2 linked regions of the Sporichthya brevicatena genome follow. Each later gene encodes a partner of the first gene's protein in a complex. Links are inferred from orthologs where the notes say so. Each region holds a gene or a part of one and is shown on either strand. Other genes may lie near its edges.

Evidence for each region.
Region 2: the proteins of secA (region 1) and secY are in contact, whole or in part, in a crystal structure (PDB 3DIN), measured with the Thermotoga maritima proteins. The link is inferred for Sporichthya brevicatena from one-to-one orthologs. Residues at the interface, in WP_004082002.1 of Thermotoga maritima: Glu261, Ala262, Arg263, Lys300, Ala301, Arg302, Thr303, Ile304, Ile305, Leu323, Tyr324, Asp325, Pro326, Val329, Ser330, Tyr333, Ile336, Lys340, Phe345, Val349, Glu363, Phe364, Tyr374, Ser375, Gly376, Gly377, Glu393, Ile395, Thr482, Ser483; in WP_004081795.1 of Thermotoga maritima: Glu108, Gly109, Glu110, Glu111, Ala236, Glu237, Arg238, Arg239, Ile240, Thr241, Ile242, Gln243, Tyr244, Ala245, Arg246, Arg247, Val248, Thr249, Gly250, Arg251, Arg252, Val253, Tyr254, Gly256, Ala257, Ser258, Thr259, Tyr260, Leu261, Pro262.

Annotation. Positions count from the first base shown.
Region 1 is NZ_BAAAHE010000004.1:132,241-142,026, forward strand. Bases 2,573-5,890 are described here. They hold secA (preprotein translocase subunit SecA), read left to right. Parts: upstream 2,573-2,936; coding sequence 2,937-5,690; downstream 5,691-5,890. Other genes in these bases: ABD401_RS02000 (GNAT family N-acetyltransferase), read right to left, coding at 2,573-2,699; ABD401_RS02010 (HNH endonuclease signature motif containing protein), read right to left, coding at 5,740-5,890. Outside these bases: ABD401_RS01980 (DUF2505 domain-containing protein), read right to left, coding at 1-37; ABD401_RS01985 (pyridoxamine 5'-phosphate oxidase family protein), read right to left, coding at 86-598; ABD401_RS01990 (winged helix-turn-helix domain-containing protein), read right to left, coding at 609-1,760; ABD401_RS01995 (HGxxPAAW family protein), read right to left, coding at 1,825-2,025; more of ABD401_RS02000, read right to left, coding at 2,094-2,572; more of ABD401_RS02010, read right to left, coding at 5,891-7,341; ABD401_RS02015 (HAD family hydrolase), read right to left, coding at 7,690-8,364; ABD401_RS02020 (hypothetical protein), read left to right, coding at 8,531-8,818; ABD401_RS02025 (MSMEG_0565 family glycosyltransferase), read right to left, coding at 8,822-9,786. UniProt on the Escherichia coli protein: Required for protein export, interacts with the SecYEG preprotein conducting channel.
Region 2 is NZ_BAAAHE010000010.1:70,109-79,448, forward strand. What follows is about bases 6,397-9,268. They hold secY (preprotein translocase subunit SecY), read left to right. Parts: upstream 6,397-7,113; coding sequence 7,114-8,424; downstream 8,425-9,268. Other genes in these bases: rpsE (30S ribosomal protein S5), read left to right, coding at 6,397-6,403; rpmD (50S ribosomal protein L30), read left to right, coding at 6,405-6,584; rplO (50S ribosomal protein L15), read left to right, coding at 6,589-7,032; ABD401_RS07240 (adenylate kinase), read left to right, coding at 8,425-9,078; map (type I methionyl aminopeptidase), read left to right, coding at 9,088-9,268. In the rest of the region: rplB (50S ribosomal protein L2), read left to right, coding at 1-392; rpsS (30S ribosomal protein S19), read left to right, coding at 392-673; rplV (50S ribosomal protein L22), read left to right, coding at 714-1,094; rpsC (30S ribosomal protein S3), read left to right, coding at 1,094-1,918; rplP (50S ribosomal protein L16), read left to right, coding at 1,922-2,341; rpmC (50S ribosomal protein L29), read left to right, coding at 2,341-2,583; rpsQ (30S ribosomal protein S17), read left to right, coding at 2,583-2,849; rplN (50S ribosomal protein L14), read left to right, coding at 2,948-3,316; rplX (50S ribosomal protein L24), read left to right, coding at 3,320-3,637; rplE (50S ribosomal protein L5), read left to right, coding at 3,637-4,215; ABD401_RS07200 (type Z 30S ribosomal protein S14), read left to right, coding at 4,228-4,413; rpsH (30S ribosomal protein S8), read left to right, coding at 4,426-4,830; rplF (50S ribosomal protein L6), read left to right, coding at 4,849-5,388; rplR (50S ribosomal protein L18), read left to right, coding at 5,391-5,774; more of rpsE, read left to right, coding at 5,774-6,396; more of map, read left to right, coding at 9,269-9,340. UniProt on the Escherichia coli protein: The central subunit of the protein translocation channel SecYEG. Consists of two halves formed by TMs 1-5 and 6-10.

The sequences.
Region 1 (9,786 bases):
CGTCCCAGGTGAACGTGTGCGTGTAGCGAGTGGCCATGGGGCGATTCTGCCGGTCGCGGGCCCCGGCCGCGGCACGCGGTCCGGGTCAGGGCGCGGCGGACGGCTCCGGATCCATGTGGAAGACGAAGATCTTCTCCGCCTCGATCCGCCAGTACGGGTAACCCTGGTCACCGAAGTTGTCCGGCCCGTACTTGTCGCGCAACGCGTCGAGCAGCGGAGCGGCCCAGGGGTCCCCGCCCGTCCAGTCGATCGGGATCGCCCGCCCGTGGACGGTGACCGAGAGGTGCTCGCCGGGCAGGTGCTGCGCGCTCACCTGCGGCCGGGCGGCGATGTGCCGGGCCCGGACCGAGGTGGGGGAGCTGCCGAAGCAGAACGAGCCGCGGACGAAGAACGCGTCGACGGCCCCGACCAGCGGCCGGTTGTCGGCGGTCACGGTGGCGAGGGAGAGCAGGCACATGCCCTGCAGTCGTTCGGTCAGCGCCTTGGCGTCGAGCCAGCGGTCCGCGGTGAAGATGTCCGCGAGGTGGCTGCCGGCGCCGGCCCGGCTCCGGTCGAGCAGCTCCTGCAGGGCGGTCAGGTCCTCGGGGGTCTCGTACATCGGCGGCTCCTCAGGCAGCGGCGAGCAGGGCGTCGTGCAGGCGGTCGGCGAGACCGACCGGTTCGACCCGGTCGATCGAGACGGAGTCGCAGCCCACCCAGGCCGCGGCCTCCCAGAGCGCGGTGGCCATCGGCGCGACGGCCGCCGAGGTGTCGAGGAAGACCGCCTGCGCCGCGAGCGTGGTGCCGACCCGCTTCGGGTCCACGCGGCCGAGCAGACGGCCGCCGGAGAGCAGCGGCATCGTGAAGTAGCCGTAGTCCCGCTTCGCCGCCGGCTTGTACGCCTCCAGGGCGTGGGTGAACCCGAAGACGCGCTGGGTGCGCTTGCGGTCCCAGATCAGGGAGTCGAACGGGGAGAGCAGCGTCGTGCGGTGACGGCCGCGAGCGTCGAGCTGGGCCAGCGCGGCCGGGTCGGCCCAGGCGCGGGCCGGCCAGCCCTCCACCTCGACCGGGACCAGCCCGGTGTCCGGCAGGACGGCCTCGACGTCCGCCCGGGAGATCCGCGGGTAGTCCGCGAGGTCGGCGACGGTCGCGACCCCCATGGCCGCGCCGGCGGCGGCCACCAGTCGGCGGTGGCACTCGGCGTCGTCCAGGGTGTCGGCGGCCAGCACCTCGGCCGGGAGCGCGCGCTCGGCCAGGTCGTAGACCCGGCGCCACCCGACGCGGCGGGTGCAGACCACCTCACCGGTGTCGAGCAGGAACTCGATGGCGATCTTCTGGCCCGACCAGTCCCACCACGGGCCGCCCTTCTTGGCCCCGCCGATGTCGCCGGTCGTCACCGGACCGCCCGCGGCGAGGCGGGCTCGGACCTCCGCGAACACCGACTCGGCCGGGCGTTCGTGCCAGCGGATCCCGCGGTCGCGGAAGTGCCGCCGCCGGAACGAGTACAGCGGCCAGGTCTCGACCGGGAGGATGCAGGCCGCGTGCGACCAGTACTCCACGCAGGCGCCGCTCCAGAACGCCCGCTCGACGGCGGCGCGTCCGACCGGCCCGAGCCGGGCGTAGGGCACCAGCTCGTGGGATCGGGCGAGGACCGAGATCGTGTCCAGCTGGACCGCCCCGACTCCGCGCAGGACCGCCGCGGGATTGCGGGGCCGTGGTCCGAGCAGACCCTGGGCCCGCAGCGCGAGACGGCGCGCGTCAGCGGCGGAGAGGGAGTCCACCCCGCAGATACTGCCGGAGGGGTCCGACAATTACCCCGGGACAGTTACCCGGGACAACAACCTGTCAGTGACCCTCGGTGGAGTAGTCCTCCATGATCCCCACCGCGAGGGCGAAGATGCCGCCGGCGCCGGTGATGCCGACCCCGGTCCAGAACAGCCACCAGGTCGGGTCCATGCACAGCGCGACCCCGGCCACGGTGAATCCCACGCAGATGACGAGGACCGCGATCCACGAGATCGGGCGTCCCTGACCGCCGTGCGCCACCGGTGCCCTCCTCGAGCCGTACGTCGAATGTGCGGCGCTCACTCTACGCAGGGGGGTTGCCCCGGGAGTTACGGGGTCGGGGCGGCGGGGCGCGGGGCCGGATCCCCGGCGAGGCGGGCGTGCATCTCCATGTCGAACCAGCCCCCGCCGGCGCGGGGGAGCGCCCCGCGGGCGACGCCCTCCAGCAGGTAGCCCGCCGCGGTGGCCACCTGGCACGCCGCCGTGTTCTGCAGGGCGTGGTAGAGCGTCAGACGGTTCAGCTCCAGCGAGGTGAAGGCCCAGCGGGTGACCACGTTGACGGCCGCGACCGCGACGCCGCGCTGGCGCGCGGCCGGGGCGGTCCAGAACCCGATGTCGGCCGCGCGGGGCCAGATCCCGAACGAGCGGAGCGTGACCGAGCCCAGCAGCTCGGCGGTCGTGGCGTCCTGGACGGCGAAGGAGAGGACGCGTCCCTCCCGCCACGCCCGGAGGCGGGCGTCGATCCAGGCGCCGGCGGCCTCCTCGGTCTCGGGGACCTTGGCCACGGCCCACTCGCGCCAGACCGGGTCCCGCATCGCGGCGAGCAGCTCCGGGACCAGCCGGTGCTCCCACGGACGCAGCTGGAGCGTGCCGGCCGCGATCTCGATCGGCTCCGGCGGCAGCTCTGGAGGTGCGTGTGGGTCGGGAGTGGTCACAGAGACTATTCAAACTCAGCGCACGTCCCCTCCGGGCGCTAATGCGCCGACTGGGTCATTACGTCCCCCACCTGCGGACCCGTCCCACCGCGCCCCCCGCGGCCGACCTGCGGCGCACCGGCCACGCGGCGGACGTGCGGAGATCGCCGGACGCCTACGATGGGCTCCACGTTCGACCGCACGATTCGGCAGCACGACCAGGCAGGAGCTCCGCGGGTGCCCAATCTCCTCGACAAGATGCTGCGTACCGGCGAGGGCAAGACCTTGCGCAAGCTGGCCGGCATCGCCGAACAGGTGAACATCCTCGAGCCTGACTTCGAGAAGATGTCCGACGGCGAGCTGCGCGCCATGACGGACGAGTTCCGCAAGCGTCTGAACGACGGCGAGACCCTCGACGACATCCTCCCCGAGGCGTTCGCGACCGTGCGCGAGGCCGCCAAGCGCACGCTGGGCCAGCGGCACTACGACGTCCAGATCATGGGTGGCGCGGCGCTGCACATGGGCAACATCGCCGAGATGAAGACCGGTGAGGGCAAGACCCTCGTCGCGACCGGTCCGACGTACCTGAACGCCCTGGAAGGCAAGGGCGTCCACGTCATCACCGTCAACGACTTCCTCGCCAGCTACCAGGCCGACCTCATGGGTCGCGTGCACCGCTTCCTCGGCCTGACCGTCGGGACGATCCTGGCGCAGCAGACGCCGGCCGTCCGCCGTGAGCAGTACGCCTGCGACGTCACCTACGGCACGAACAACGAGTTCGGCTTCGACTACCTGCGCGACAACATGGCGTGGACGGCCGACGAGCTCGTCCAGCGCGGGCACAACTTCGCGATCGTGGACGAGGTCGACTCGATCCTCATCGACGAGGCTCGGACGCCGCTGATCATCTCCGGCCCCGCGGACCAGGCCACCAAGTGGTACTCGGAGTTCGCACGGCTCGTGCAGATGCTGCGCAAGGGCGAGGCCGCGAAGGACTCGATCCGCGAGGGCAAGGTTCCCGAGACCGGCGACTACTCGGTCGACGAGAAGAAGCGCACCGTGGCCGTCCACGAGGCCGGCATCGCGAAGGTCGAGGACTGGCTCGGCATCGACAACCTCTACGAGTCGGTGCACACGCCGCTGATCGGCTATCTGAACAACGCCATCCGCGCGAAGGAACTGTTCCGCCGCGACAAGGACTACATCGTCGTCGACGGCGAGGTGCTGATCGTCGACGAGCACACCGGTCGCGTGCTCGCCGGCCGTCGTTACAACGAGGGCATGCACCAGGCGATCGAGGCCAAGGAAGGCGTCCCGATCAAGGACGAGAACCAGACGCTCGCCACGATCACCCTGCAGAACTTCTTCCGCCTCTACTCGAAGCTCTCCGGCATGACCGGTACGGCCATGACCGAGGCGTCCGAGTTCGACAAGATCTACAAGCTCGGCGTCGTCCAGATCCCGACGAACAAGCCGATGATCCGCATCGACCAGCCCGACCTCGTCTACAAGACCGAGGACGCGAAGTGGACCGCGGTCGTCAAGGACATCGCGGAGCGCTTCGAGAAGGGCCAGCCGGTCCTCGTCGGTACGACGTCGGTCGAGAAGTCCGAGCACCTGTCCGGCCTGCTGAAGCGGCAGGGCATCCCGCACGAGGTCCTGAACGCGAAGCAGCACGCTCGTGAGGCGGCCGTCGTCGCGCAGGCCGGGCGCAAGGGCGCCGTCACCGTCGCCACCAACATGGCCGGTCGCGGTACGGACATCATGCTCGGCGGCAACGTCGAGTTCCTCGCGCACGAGGAGCTCGAGCGGCGCGGCCTGAACGCGCAGGAGGACCCCGAGGGCTACGAGGCCGCGTGGGCCGAGGCGCTCGAGGCGGCCACCAAGGCGGCCAAGGCCGAGCACGACGAGGTCGCCTCGCTCGGCGGGCTCTACGTCCTCGGCACCGAGCGCCACGAGTCGCGCCGTATCGACAACCAGCTGCGTGGTCGGTCCGGCCGTCAGGGTGACCCGGGCGAGTCGCGGTTCTACCTGTCGCTGGGCGACGACTTGATGCGGCTGTTCAAGGCCGGCGTCGTCGAGCAGGTGCTGACGCGGCTGAACGTCCCCGAGGACGTGCCGATCGAGTCGAAGATGGTCAGCCGCGCGATCCAGTCCGCGCAGTCGCAGGTCGAGCAGCAGAACTTCGAGATCCGCAAGAACGTCCTCAAGTACGACGAGGTGCTGAACAAGCAGCGCCAGGTCGTCTACGAGGAGCGGCGCCGCGTCCTCCACGGCGAGGACCTGCGCGACCAGGTGCTGGAGTTCATCGACTACACGATCGACGCCTACGTCGACGCGGAGACCAAGGACACCTTCGCCGAGGACTGGGACCTCGAGAAGCTCTGGAACGCGCTGCGCCAGCTGTACCCCGTCAAGATCACCCCCGAGGAGATCTGGGACGACCCCGACAACGTCGACGCGCGCGACGTCGAGACGCTGAAGGAGAAGCTCAAGGACGACGCCTTCGACCGCTACGACGAGCGTGAGGAGGCCGTCGGCGAGGAGGTCATGCGCGAGATCGAGCGGCGCGTCGTCCTCTCCGTCCTCGACCGCAAGTGGCGCGAGCACCTCTACGAGATGGACTACCTCCGCGAGGGCATCGGCCTGCGCGCGATGGCCCAGCGCGACCCGCTCGTCGAGTACCAGCGCGAGGGCTACGACCTGTTCCGGGCGATGATGGAGGCCATCCGAGAGGAGTCGGTCGGCTACATCTTCAACGTCGAGGTCGAGATCGACGAGAGCGGCGCCGGCGAGGACGACGAGTCCATGAACGGCGAGGCCCACCTCCTGGCCAAGGGCCTCGAGGCGCCCGAGCGTCCGCGCGAGCTGACCTTCACCGCTCCCGGCGCCGATGGCGAGGAGGAGATCCACACCGAGCGTGCGGACTCCGACGGCTCCGACGCCGACTCCAACGGCGCCGGCCGCGGCAACCGCGCCGAGCGCCGGGCCCGCAAGAAGGGCCGCCGCTGAGCTAGGACCTCTGAGCCCTCCCGGGGCGGCCTTGATCGCCCCGGGAGCCTCAGACTGCTGGCTCGTCGGGTGCGGGGCGGGGTCGATGTCGCTCGGGTTCGATCAGGGGTGGGATTTCGACGTCGTAGACGGCGCCGAGGCGGGTGATCCAGCGGACTCGGTCGTGGCCGAGCCGGAGAAGTTGCCAGCCGCCTTTGGTTTTGAGGTCGTGGTCGTGCTCGCAGAGGGGGCCGAGGTTCCCCGCGAGGGTCAGGCCGCCGCGGGCGTGGTCGAGGGTGTGGTCGATCTCGGACCGGGCGGCGGGGAGGCGGCAGCCGGGGCCTTGGCAGGTGGTCATCCGCAGTTGGGTGTCCCGGCGTAGCCCTTGGCGGGGGAACCGCCGCCGGGCGTCGTCGGGGTCTTCCGGGGCGGGCTGCCCGTCCGGGTTGTCCTTCTCGGCGCCGGCGGTCGCGAGCAGGTGGTGGCGGCCGATCTCGACCAGGACCGGGCGCCAGAGCGCGACCGCGGGGCTGCTGATGGTCTGCTCGAGCAGGGCCTGCAGCAGGTCGGCGGGGATGAGCAGGTCGACGATGCCGTGGTCACTGGTCCGGCGCCGTTCCCAGTCGACCGGCCGCGCGGCGACGAGCCCGGAGGAGACCGCGTACCCGTCGGGGCCGGTGACCGCGAACCGCCACTGCCCGGCCGAGAGCTGGCGGACCAGGTCGCGGGCGTACTCGGCGTGGACCGGTCCCTGCCCGGAGAGCTCAGCGGGGTCGCGGTCCATCCCGAGCAGGGTCGAGAGCTTCGCGGTCACCTGCACCCCGTGGTGCGGCGACCGCGCCACCGGCGCCGGCGCCGGCGCCGGATCCCGCTCTGCCTCCGGCTCGGGCTCCGGCACGTCGGTCTCACCCATCTCCGCGTCGGCGGGGCGGGTGGTGGCGAGGTGGGCCAGGATCTGGCCGTCGGTGAGGTCGGCGTAGGTGCCGTCGAGCAGGTTGAGCGCGATTTCCGAGCGCAGGTGATCCACCGGCCGCGGATCACCGTCCCGCTTCGCATCATCAGCCAGCTTGCGGACTCGGGCGATCGCACCGGCGACCCGGGCGGGGTCCTGGTTCTGCGCGGCGAGGGTGGCGGTGCCGTCCTCGTTGCGCCAGGAGATCACCCGCCGGTCCCGGTGGGCCTCGGCGAACCGGCGCTGGGCCCAGTCCGGGTCCAGCTGGATGCCGAGTGTGCGGCACCGGGCCCCGATCTGCTCACTGGTCCACGGGCGGTCGGCGTCGATCGAGCAGTGCCCGAGGACCTCGTCGATGACGGTGTTGGCGTGCTCGTCGCTCATGTCCCGGACCCAGAAGTGGATCACCTTCGCGCGTTCGATGCTCAACTCGCCGGCAGCCATGGCGGCATGCAACTTCGGGAAGCGCCGCACGATCGCCCAGGCGAAGTCGAGCAGTTCGTTGCCCGAGTACGCGGAGATCCGCAGCGCGGTGCGGACCTCGTCGGCGCCCCAGCGGTCCGGGGCCGTCAGGCGCACGATCTCGTCCGCGGAATCCAAGGCAGCGGAATCCAGTCCGCGGGTCCCGACCTCGGCCACCATGCCCAGCCAGACCGCGTGGGCGGCGTTGAGCTGCCGCTGGGCGGCGCGCAGCAGCGCGACCGACTCGGCCCCGGTCATCGACGCGCACTCGCCCTCGCCGGGCGCGATGCCCAACGAGATGCCCCACGCACTCGGCGTGGGTAACCCTGCTGCTGTCGATGTCCCCGTCATCACTGATGAACCTAGACGGCACCACCGACAGTCCGTTTTCGTCGACGCCTGGGTCCGCCGCGGCCCTGGATCCCCGGCGACGCAACGTCTCTGACACCTCATCAGCACCACCGGCACCTGCACAAGAGATGTCATCTCCAGTGCGCGTCGGGCCTGCACAAGAGATGTCATCTCCAGTGCAGGTCGTGTGAAGAAAGGGTGACACCCCTTACTGCGGAGTAAGGGGTGTCACCCCTTGTGGATTCTGGGCGACCGCTATCGGCCGGGAGCCGGCGGAGGGAGCAGGGTCGCGAGGCGCTCGGGGGTCCAGTCCTCGAGGGTGTGGACGAGGGTGAGCCCCGGGCCGGGGGAGAGCGGGACGACGTTCTGGACCGCGAGGGTCGGGACGCCGGCAGCGACGGCGGAGGCGACGCCCTTCGGGCTGTCCTCGATCGCGACGCAGTCCGCGGGGTTCTGGCCCAGCAGCCGGGCCGCGACGAGGTACGGGTCGGGGTAGGGCTTCGGGCGGTCGACCTCGTCACCGGTCACCAGCGCGGCGAAGCGGTCGGGCACCGCGTCGACGATCGCCTCGGCGAAGCGGCGCCAGGACATGGTCACCAGTGCGCAGGGGACGCGGCGGGCGTGCAGGTCCTCCAGCAGCTCCCGGGCCCCCGGCCGCCAAGGGATGCGGGTGCGCACGCGTTCGATGACCCCGTCCAGCAACTGCTCGACGATCTCGACCGGTTCCAGCGGAACACCCCCGGCCTCCGCGATGAACCGGGCGGACTCCAGCAGGTCGTTCCCGACCAGGCTGTGCGCGAGCTCGTCCGACCAGGTCCCGCCGAACGACTCGACGATCGCGTACTCGCACTCGATCCAGTACGGCTCGGTGTCGACGAGGGTGCCGTCCATGTCCCAGAGGACGGCGGCGGGCAGGCGAGCGGTGGTCACGGCACGCCGAGCGTAACTGGCACCGCGGGAGCGCTCGCAGTCAGGAGGGGCCACGATCTCTGACGATCCGTCATGCCGGTGTCCGGGCTGGGGAGGGCTGCCGGCGGCGGCGTATCGTCAGAGGTGGGCTGTCGGGGCCGGTGGCCGGGTTTGGGGGGGTATTGACATGGCTTTCCGCAGGTCGAGGAAGACGATCCACGTCACCCCCGCCCTGGCGGAGGTGATGGGCCGACTTGACCCGACGGAGCGGCCGACGTTCCGCAAGGCGATGGCGGCCGCTGAGGGTCTCACCGTCCAGGAGCACAAGCTGCTGCTCACCGAGTGGTGGGCCGTGTACGACGCTTCCACGCCGCCCGCGCGGATCCCGTTCTTCTCGACCGGTTCGTGGAACCGGCGGATCCGCGCCCGGCAGCTCGCGAAGCTCCGCGCCCAGCAGGCCGAGGCGGCAGGCTGACGGTCACGGGACGCCGAGCGTGAGCGCCTTCGCCGGCGCAGTCAGCAGGGACTGATACAGGCTCAGATGAGCGTGCGCGGCGGCGGACCAGGTGTACCGGGCGGCGAGGTCGCGGCCGGCGGCGACCCGGCTCGGGTCGGGGGATCGCAGCGCCGCGTCGAGGGCGTCGGCGAAGGTGCCGGGGGAGTCGGCGAGGGCCACGGCACCGCCGAACACCTCCCGCAGCACCGGCAGGTCGGACGCGACGACGGGGACGCCGGCGGCGAGGGCCTCCATCGCGGCGAGCCCGAAGCCCTCCTTCGTCGACGGGAAGGCGAACACCGCCGCACCGGCCACCAGCGACGGGAGCTCGTCGTCCGGCACCGGACCCAGCACGTGCGGCTCGATCTTGAGCTCGTGCGCCCGGGCCTCCCACTCGCGCCGGTAGGCCTGGTAGTCGAACAGCGTCGTGCCCCCGGCGATCACGAGCGGCACCTCGGTGCCGGTGCCGTCGCGCAGCTCCGCCATCGCGTCGAGCAGTTCCAGCGAGCCCTTCCGCGGCTCGATCCCACCGACGGACAGCACGTACCGCCCGAACCGCTCCCGCCACCGCTTCCGAGCGGCGACGGCGACCGGGTCCGCGGACGCCGCCCGCGCGAACCGTGCCGCGTCGACGCCGTTCGGGATCACCGTCGCCGTCAGACCCCACCCCGCCGCGAGCTCGCCGGCCACGGCCGCGGACACGCACACGTGCGCGTACGGCTCGACGATCGCCCGCTCGTGACAGGCCGCGAGCTGCGGGGTGGTGAAGCGGTCCAGGTGGTGCACGGTCCGGACGCACCGCCCGGCGGCGTTCGCGGTGATGCAGTCCTGCGCGTGGACGACGTCGTACGCCGCCGGCTCGAAGGTCGACCGCAGCGTCTCGATCGACCGCGCGACGCGCTCCCCGAACTCCTCGCCCTCCCGGTCGGCGACCGGCACCAGCCGCA
Region 2 (9,340 bases), on another replicon or contig:
GCGGCGGCGCGAAGATCGCCCGCTCGGCCGGGACCAGCGTCCAGCTCGTGGCCAAGGAGGGGCGCTTCGCGCAGCTCCGCATGCCGTCGGGCGAGATCCGCAACGTCGACGCGCGCTGCCGCGCGACCGTCGGCGAGGTCGGCAACGCCGAGCAGTCGAACATCAACTGGGGCAAGGCCGGCCGCATGCGGTGGAAGGGCAAGCGCCCGACCGTCCGTGGTGTCGTGATGAACCCGGTCGACCACCCGCACGGTGGTGGTGAGGGCAAGACCTCCGGTGGTCGCCACCCGGTCAGCCCGTGGGGCAAGCCCGAGGGCCGTACCCGCGCCGACAAGAAGGCCAGCGACTCGATGATCGTCCGTCGTCGCAAGACCGGAAAGGGTCGTAAGTAATGCCCCGCAGCCTGAAGAAGGGCCCCTTCGTCGACGGCCACCTCGCCAAGAAGGTCGAGGTGCAGAACGAGAAGGGCACCAAGAACGTCATCAAGACCTGGTCGCGCCGGTCGATGATCGTGCCCGAGATGCTCGGTCACACGATCGCCGTGCACGACGGCCGGAAGCACGTCCCGGTCTTCGTCACCGAGTCGATGGTCGGTCACAAGCTCGGCGAGTTCGCGCCGACCCGGACGTTCCGCGGTCACGAGAAGGACGACCGCAAGTCCCGCCGCCGCTAAGAACCGCCGAGAGCTGAGTAGAGAGAACTGAGGGATAGCGATGGCATCCACATTGAGTGGGGGCAGGCCCGACAGCGCGGTTGCGCGCGTCCGGCACCTGCGAATCGCGCCGATGAAGACTCGTCGTGTCGTCGACATGATTCGCGGGCTCCCGGCCGCCGAGGCGCAGGCGCTGCTCGCGTTCTCGCCGCAGGCCGCGAGCGAGCCGGTCGGCAAGGTGCTCGCCAGCGCCATCGCGAACGCGCAGAACAACTTCAACCTCGACCCGCGGACGCTGGTGATCAGCGAGGCGTACGTGGATGAGGGCCCGACGATGAAGCGGTTCCGGCCGCGCGCCCAGGGCCGCGCCTACCGCATCCGCAAGCGCAGCTCGCACGTGACGATCGTCGTCACGTCCGAGTCCAAGGGAGGGACCCGATAGTGGGCCAGAAGGTCAATCCGCACGGGTTCCGGCTCGGCATCACCAGCGAGTTCAAGAGCCGCTGGTACGCCGACAAGCTCTACGCGGACTACGTGAAGGAGGACGTGGCGATCCGCCGCATGCTCACCAAGGGCATGGAGCGGGCCGGCATCTCCAAGGTCGAGATCGAGCGCACCCGCGACCGGGTCCGCGTCGACATCCACACCGCGCGTCCGGGCATCGTCATCGGCCGTAAGGGCGCGGAGGCGGACAACATCCGCACGCGTCTGGAGAACCTCACCTCGAAGCAGGTTCAGCTCAACATCCTCGAGGTGAAGAACCCCGAGGTCGACGCGCAGCTCGTCGCGCAGGGTGTGGCCGAGCAGCTCGCCTCCCGCGTCGCGTTCCGTCGTGCGATGCGCAAGGCGCTGCAGTCGGCCACCAAGGCCGGCGCCAAGGGCATCCGGGTGCAGTGCTCGGGCCGTCTCGGTGGCGCCGAGATGTCGCGCTCGGAGTTCTACCGCGAGGGTCGCGTCCCGCTGCACACGCTGCGCGCGGACATCGACTACGGCTTCTTCGAGGCGCGCACGACCTTCGGCCGCATCGGCGTCAAGGTGTGGATCTACAAGGGTGACGTCACCGGCACCCGCGCCGAGCGCGAGGCCCAGCAGCGCGCCGCGGCCGCCGCCGGTGCCCGTAGCCGCCCGGACCGTCGTCCGCGCCGCGGCGAGCGTCCCGGCCGTGGCCCGGCCGTCGAGTCGGCGCCCGCCACCGAGCCCACTGCCACCACCACGGCTCCGGCCGAGGCCGCGTCCGCGCCCGAGGGCGCGGGAGGGGAGAGCTGAACCGTGCTGATCCCACGTCGCGTCAAGCACCGTAAGCAGCACCACCCGGACCGCCACGGCGCGTCCAAGGGCGGCAACACGATCGCGTTCGGTGACTTCGGCATCCAGGCTCTCGAGCCGGCCTACGTGACCAACCGCCAGATCGAGTCGGCCCGTATCGCGATGACCCGTCACATCAAGCGTGGCGGCAAGGTCTGGATCAACATCTACCCGGACCGCCCGCTCACCAAGAAGCCCGCCGAGACCCGCATGGGTTCCGGTAAGGGTTCGCCGGAGTGGTGGGTCGCGAACATCAAGCCGGGTCGTGTCATGTTCGAGCTGTCCGGTGTTCCGGAGCCCGTCGCTCGCGAGGCCATGCGCCGCGCGATCCACAAGCTTCCGATGAAGTGCCGGTTCGTCACCCGCGAGGGGGTGCAGGGCTGATGGCTGACGAGAAGCAGGTCACCAACAAGGCCGCCGCCGCGCTGCGTGAGCTCGACGACGCCGAGCTGCTCAGCAAGCTCAAGGAGGCCAAGGAGGAGCTGTTCAACCTCCGCTTCCAGGCCGCCACCGGTCAGCTCGAGAGCCACGGCCGGCTGCGTGCGATCAAGAAGGAGATCGCGCGGATCTACACGACGATGCGGGAGCGCGAGCTCGGCATCACGACGTTCGAGGGCGTTGCCTGATGAGTGAGTCCACCCAGCGCGGCTTCCGCAAGGTCCGTGAGGGCCTCGTGGTCAGCGACAAGATGCAGAAGACCGTCGTCGTCGCCGTCGAGGACCGGGTCAAGCACCCGCTCTACGGCAAGGTCATCCGCCGCACCAACAAGCTGAAGGCCCACGACGAGAACGACGAGGCCGGCGTCGGCGACCGCGTTCTCCTCGCCGAGACCCGGCCGCTGTCCGCCACCAAGCGGTGGCGCGTGGTCGAGATCCTCGAGAAGGCCAAGTAAGCGCGCACGGCAGCAAGGCCCACCGCAAGCCACCAGCAAGCCAGTTCCGCAAGGCTCGGCAGCACGCCGAGAACCAGCGCGACAACCAGGAGTAGGCAGTGATCCAGCAGGAGTCGCGACTGCGCGTCGCCGACAACACGGGTGCGAAGGAACTTCTCTGCATCCGCGTTCTCGGTGGCTCCGGTCGGCGCTACGCGGGCATCGGCGACATCATCGTCGCCACCGTCAAGGACGCGATCCCGGGCGGCGGGGTGAAGAAGGGCGAGGTCGTGAAGGCGGTCGTCGTCCGGACCACCAAGGAGCGTCGCCGTGGCGACGGCTCCTACATCCGCTTCGACGAGAACGCGGCCGTGATCATCAAGGACGGCGGGGACCCGCGCGGCACCCGCATCTTCGGCCCGGTCGGGCGCGAGCTGCGGGACAAGCGCTTCATGCGCATCATCTCGCTCGCTCCGGAGGTGCTCTGACCTATGAAGATCAAGAAGGGCGACACCGTCCAGGTGATCTCGGGCAAGGACCGCGGCGTCCGCGGCCGGGTCATCCAGGCCTACCCCGAGGCTGACAAGGTCCTCGTCGAGGGCGTGAACCGCATCAAGAAGCACACCAAGGTGACCACCGGTCTCCGCGGCGCGCAGAGCGGCGGCATCGTCACGCAGGAGGCACCGATCCACGTCTCCAACGTGATGCTCGTCGACCCCGAGGACCACCTGCCCACCCGCGTCGGCTACCGCCGCGACGAGGAGGGCCGCAAGGTCCGGGTCTCCAAGCGCACGGGGAAGGACATCTGATGACGGCCACCGAAGAGCGCGTCGAGAAGATTCCGGCCCGCCTCAAGCTGCGGTACCGCGAGGAGATCGTCCCGGCGCTGCAGAGCGAGTTCGGCTACGCGAACGTCATGCAGATCCCGCGGCTGGTCAAGGTCGTGGTGAACATGGGCGTCGGCGAGGCCGCTCGCGACTCCAAGCTGATCGACGGCGCCGTCCGCGACCTCGAGGCCATCACCGGCCAGAAGCCGCAGGTCACCAAGGCCCGCAAGTCGATCGCGCAGTTCAAGCTCCGCGAGGGCATGCCGATCGGCGCGCACGTCACGCTGCGCGGCGACCGCATGTGGGAGTTCACCGACCGCCTGCTGTCGATCGCGCTGCCCCGCATCCGCGACTTCCGCGGTCTGTCGCCGAAGCAGTTCGACGGCCGCGGCAACTACACGTTCGGTCTGAACGAGCAGTCGATGTTCCACGAGATCGACCAGGACAAGACGGACCGCGTGCGCGGCATGGACATCACGGTGGTCACGACCGCCACCAACGACGACGAGGGTCGCGCACTGCTGCGTCACCTCGGCTTCCCGTTCGCCGAGTCGCGGTAAGGAGACCGACCCATGGCCAAGAAGTCTTTGATCGCGAAGGCGGCGCGCAAGCCGAAGTTCGCCGTGCGTGGCTACACCCGCTGCCAGCGCTGCGGGCGCCCGCACTCCGTGTACCGCAAGTTCGGCCTCTGCCGCGTGTGCCTGCGCAACATGGCGCACCGCGGTGAGCTGCCCGGCGTCACCAAGAGCAGCTGGTAAGGGGGAGCCGACATGACGATGACTGACCCGATCGCGGACATGCTCGCGCGCCTGCGCAACGCGAACACCGCGTACCACGACACCGTGTCGATGCCCTACAGCAAGATCAAGGCGCACATCGCCGAGATCCTGCAGCAGCAGGGCTACATCGCCGGCTGGACCGTCGACGAGGTCGAGGGCGTCCCCGGCAAGCGCCTCACGCTCGAGCTGAAGTACGGCCCGAGCCGGGAGCGTGCGATCGCCGGCCTGCGCCGCATCTCGAAGCCGGGCCTGCGCGTGTACGCCAAGTCGACGAACATGCCCAAGGTCCTCGGTGGCCTCGGCGTGGCCATCATTTCGACGTCGTCCGGCCTGCTGACCGACAAGCAGGCCGTCAAGCAGGGTGTGGGCGGGGAAGTCCTCGCCTACGTCTGGTAACGGGAGGAGGAGCACCACATGTCGCGAATCGGCAGGCTTCCGATCCCGGTCCCGTCCGGCGTCGAGGTGACCATCGCGGGCTCGGAGATCACGGTGAAGGGCCCCAAGGGCACCCTCACGCACACCGTGGTCTCGCCCATCACGGTCGAGAAGGGTGAGGACGGCGTCCTCACCGTCACGCGCCCGGACGACAACCGGGACTCGCGGTCCCGGCACGGTCTGACCCGCACGCTGATCAACAACATGGTGATCGGCGTGACCCAGGGCTACGAGAAGAAGATGGAGATCGCGGGCGTCGGCTACCGCGTCCAGCCGAAGGGCTCCGGTCTGGAGTTCGCGCTGGGCTACAGCCACCCGGTCCCCGTCGAGGCGCCTCCCGGCATCACCTTCGCCGTCGAGTCCCCGACCAAGTTCTCGGTCGCGGGCATCGACAAGCAGCTCGTCGGTGAGGTCGCCGCGAACATCCGCAAGCTGCGCAAGCCCGACCCGTACAAGGGCAAGGGTGTGCGCTACGCCGGCGAGGTCATTCGCCGCAAGGTCGGAAAGGCTGGCAAGTAGCCATGGCTGTCAGCGTCAAGATCGGCAAGGGCATCTCCCGCAAGGGGGTGGCCCGCAAGCGCCGTCACCTTCGGGTCCGCAAGAAGGTTTCCGGCACGGCGACGCGTCCGCGTCTCGTCGTGAACCGGTCCAGCCGCCACATGGTGGCGCAGGTGGTGGACGACACCGCCGGCGTGACCCTGGCGTCGGCGTCGACCATGGACGCCTCGCTGCGGACCGCAGCCGGCGACAAGACGGAAAAGGCGCGCAAGGTCGGCGAGCTCGTCGCCGAGCGCGCGAAGGCCGCGGGAGTCTCTGCGGTGGTCTTCGACCGGGGTGGCAACCGCTACCACGGCCGGATCGCCGCGCTCGCCGACGGTGCCCGCGAGTCTGGATTGGAGTTCTGATGCCCGGTCAACAGCGTCGAGGCCCCGGTGGCGGGGCCGGCGGCGGCCAGGGCGGTGGCGGCGACCGTCGCGACCGTCGCGACGACCGTCGCGGCGGCGGCTCGCAGGAGAAGAGCGCGTTCGTCGAGCGCGTCGTCGACATCAACCGTGTCGCCAAGGTCGTGAAGGGTGGCCGGCGCTTCAGCTTCACCGCGCTGGTCGTCGTCGGCGACGGTGACGGCACCGTGGGCGTCGGCTACGGCAAGGCCAAGGAGGTGCCCGCGGCGATCGCCAAGGGTGTCGAGGAGGCCAAGAAGAACTTCTTCAAGGTCCCGCGGATCCAGGGCACCATCCCGCACCCCGTCCAGGGTGAGAAGGCCGCCGGCGTGGTCATGCTGCGTCCGGCCAGCCCGGGTACCGGCGTCATCGCCGGCGGTGCGGTCCGCGCCGTCCTGGAGTGCGCCGGGGTCCACGACATCCTGAGCAAGTCGCTGGGGTCGGACAACTCGATCAACATCGTTCACGCAACGGTCGACGCGCTGCGCCGGCTGGAGAAGCCGGAGGCGGTGGCGGCCCGTCGTGGCCTGCCCCTGGAGGACGTCGCCCCGCCGGCGATGCTCCGCGCCCGGGCGGCGGGAACGGGGGCCTGAGATGGCTCAGCTGAAGATCACCCAGGTCCGCTCCGCCATCGGCGGCAAGCAGAACCAGCGCGACACCCTGCGCTCGCTCGGCCTCCGCAAGATCTCCCAGGAGGTCATCCGCGAGGACGACCCCGTCACGCTCGGCATGATCAACGCCGTGCGGCACCTCGTCACGGTAGAGAAGGTCTAGGTCCATGACGCTCAAGGTTCACCACCTGCGCCCGGCCCCGGGTGCCCACAAGCCGAAGACCCGCGTGGGTCGCGGTGAGGGCTCCAAGGGCAAGACGGCCGGTCGCGGCACCAAGGGCACCAAGGCCCGCTACCAGGTTCCGGCCCGGTTCGAGGGTGGGCAGATGCCGCTGCACATGCGGCTGCCCAAGCTGCGCGGCTTCACCAACCCGTTCCGCACCGAGTACCAGGTCGTCAACCTCGACAAGCTGGCGGCGCTCTACCCGTCCGGCGGCGAGGTCACGGTCGAGGACCTGGTCGCCAAGGGTGCGGTCCGGAAGAACTCCCCGGTCAAGATTCTGGGAACAGGGGAGGTCTCCGTGGCGCTGCAGGTGACGGTGCACGCGGTCTCGGGTTCGGCTCGCGAGAAGATCACGGGCGCCGGCGGCACGGTCACGCCGCTCGCCTGAGCGGTCCGTGAGTTAGCCTCCGTACGAGTCCCGACCCCGCCAGGCCGCACACCCGCCCCGTAAGTCCGCGCAGGAGGAAACGTGCTCACCGCGTTCGCGCAGGCGTTCCGTACGCCTGACCTGCGCAAGAAGCTGTTGTTCACCCTCGGCATCATCCTGCTGTTCCGGCTGGGTTCGCAGGTGCCGACGCCGGGGGTGGACACCCAGGCCATCAACACCTGCCTGGAACCGGCGCTGGACGAGGGCGGGATCTACGGCCTGATCAACCTGTTCTCGGGTGGCGCGCTGCTGCAGCTCGCCATCTTCGCGCTCGGGATCATGCCGTACATCACGGCGAGCATCATCATCCAGCTGCTCGTCGTGGTCATCCCACGCCTGGAGACCCTCAAGAAGGAGGGCCAGGCCGGCACCGCGAAGCTCACGCAGTACACCCGGTACCTCACGATCGCGCTCGCGATCCTGCAGTCCACCGCCCTGATCGCGATCGCGCGTCAGCCCGGGCGACTGCTCCAGGGCTGTGACCTGCCGCTGATCCACGAGGACATCGGCTGGTTCGGGATCGTCACGATGGTCTCGATCATGACCGCCGGCACCGGCGTGATCATGTGGATGGGCGAGATGATCACGGACAAGGGCGTCGGCAACGGCATGTCCGTCCTGATCTTCACGCAGATCGCCGCGACCTTCCCGCAGCAGCTGTGGCAGATCAAGGTCGTCGAGGGCTGGTTCGTCTTCATCTGCGTCTGCGCCGCCGGCCTCGTGCTCGTCGCCGCGGTCGTGTTCGTCGAGCAGGCGCAACGCCGCATCCCGGTGCAGTACGCCAAGCGGATGATCGGCCGCCGCATGTACGGCGGGACCAGCACCTACATCCCGCTCAAGGTCAACCAGGCCGGCATCATCCCGGTCATCTTCGCCTCGTCGCTGCTCTACCTGCCGGCGCTGGCGACCCAGATCTCGGACGACAAGAACAGCGGCTGGGCCCTCTGGATCCAGAAGTACTTCACGACCGGGGACCACCCGCTGTACATGGCCTCGTTCTTCATCCTGATCGTCTTCTTCGCCTTCTTCTACGTCGCGATCACCTTCAACCCGAAGGAGCTCGCGGACAACATGAAGAAGTACGGCGGCTTCATCCCCGGCATCCGGGCCGGCCGCCCGACCGAGGAGTACCTCGACTACGTGCTCAACCGGATCACCACCGCGGGTGCGCTCTACCTGGGCGTCATCGCGCTCATCCCGATGGTGGCGATCGGCATTCTCGGCAGCAGCGCGACGCAGCAGTTCCCGTTCGGTGGTGCGAGCATCCTCATCATCGTCGGGGTCGGCCTGGACACCGTGAAGCAGATCCAGAGCCAGCTGCAGCAGCGCAATTACGAGGGATTCCTGCGGTAGATGCGCATCGTCCTTGTGGGTCCCCCAGGAGCGGGGAAAGGCACCCAGGCGGAGTTCATCGCGGCACACCTGTCGATTCCGAAGATCTCGACGGGCGACATCTTCCGCAAGAACGTCAGCCAGGGGACGCCGCTCGGCGCCGAGGCCAAGAAGTACATGGATGCCGGTGACCTCGTCCCGGACGAGATCACCATCGCCATGGTGAAGGACCGCATCAGCGAGCCGGACGCGGTGAACGGGTACCTGCTCGACGGGTTCCCGCGGAACGTCGCCCAGGCCAAGGTCCTCGACGCGATGCTCGACGACATGGGCAGTGGCCTGGACATGGTCATGGAGCTCGTCGTCGACGACGAGGAGGTCGTCCGCCGCCTCGCCGGGCGACGCACCTGCCGGGACTGCGGTCAGATCTGGCACGTCGAGTTCGACCCGCCCGCCGTCGAGGACGTCTGCGACCGGTGCTCGGGCGAGCTGTTCCAGCGCGACGACGACAAGGAAGCGACCATCCGGCACCGGCTGGAGGTCTACAACGAGCAGACCGCGCCGATCGTCGACTACTACGCCGACCGCTCGATCCTCGTCGGGGTCGACGCGACCGGCACGGTCGAGGACGTCACCGAGCGAGCGATCGGCGCGCTGCACCGCATGGAGAGCTGAGGGGCCGACGTGTTCCGACGGCGACGCGCCATCGAGTACAAGACGCCTGAGCAGATCCAGAAGATGCGGGTGGCCGGCCTGCTCGTGGGGGAGACCCTCGAGCTGCTGCGCAGCAGCATCGAGCCGGGCATGACGACCAAGGACCTCGACGCGATCGCGGAGAAGAACATCCGCTCCGCGGGCGGCATCCCGTCCTTCATCGGGGTCCCGGGTGGTCCCGGGGTCCCGGACTTCCCGGCGACGCTGTGCACCTCGGTCAACG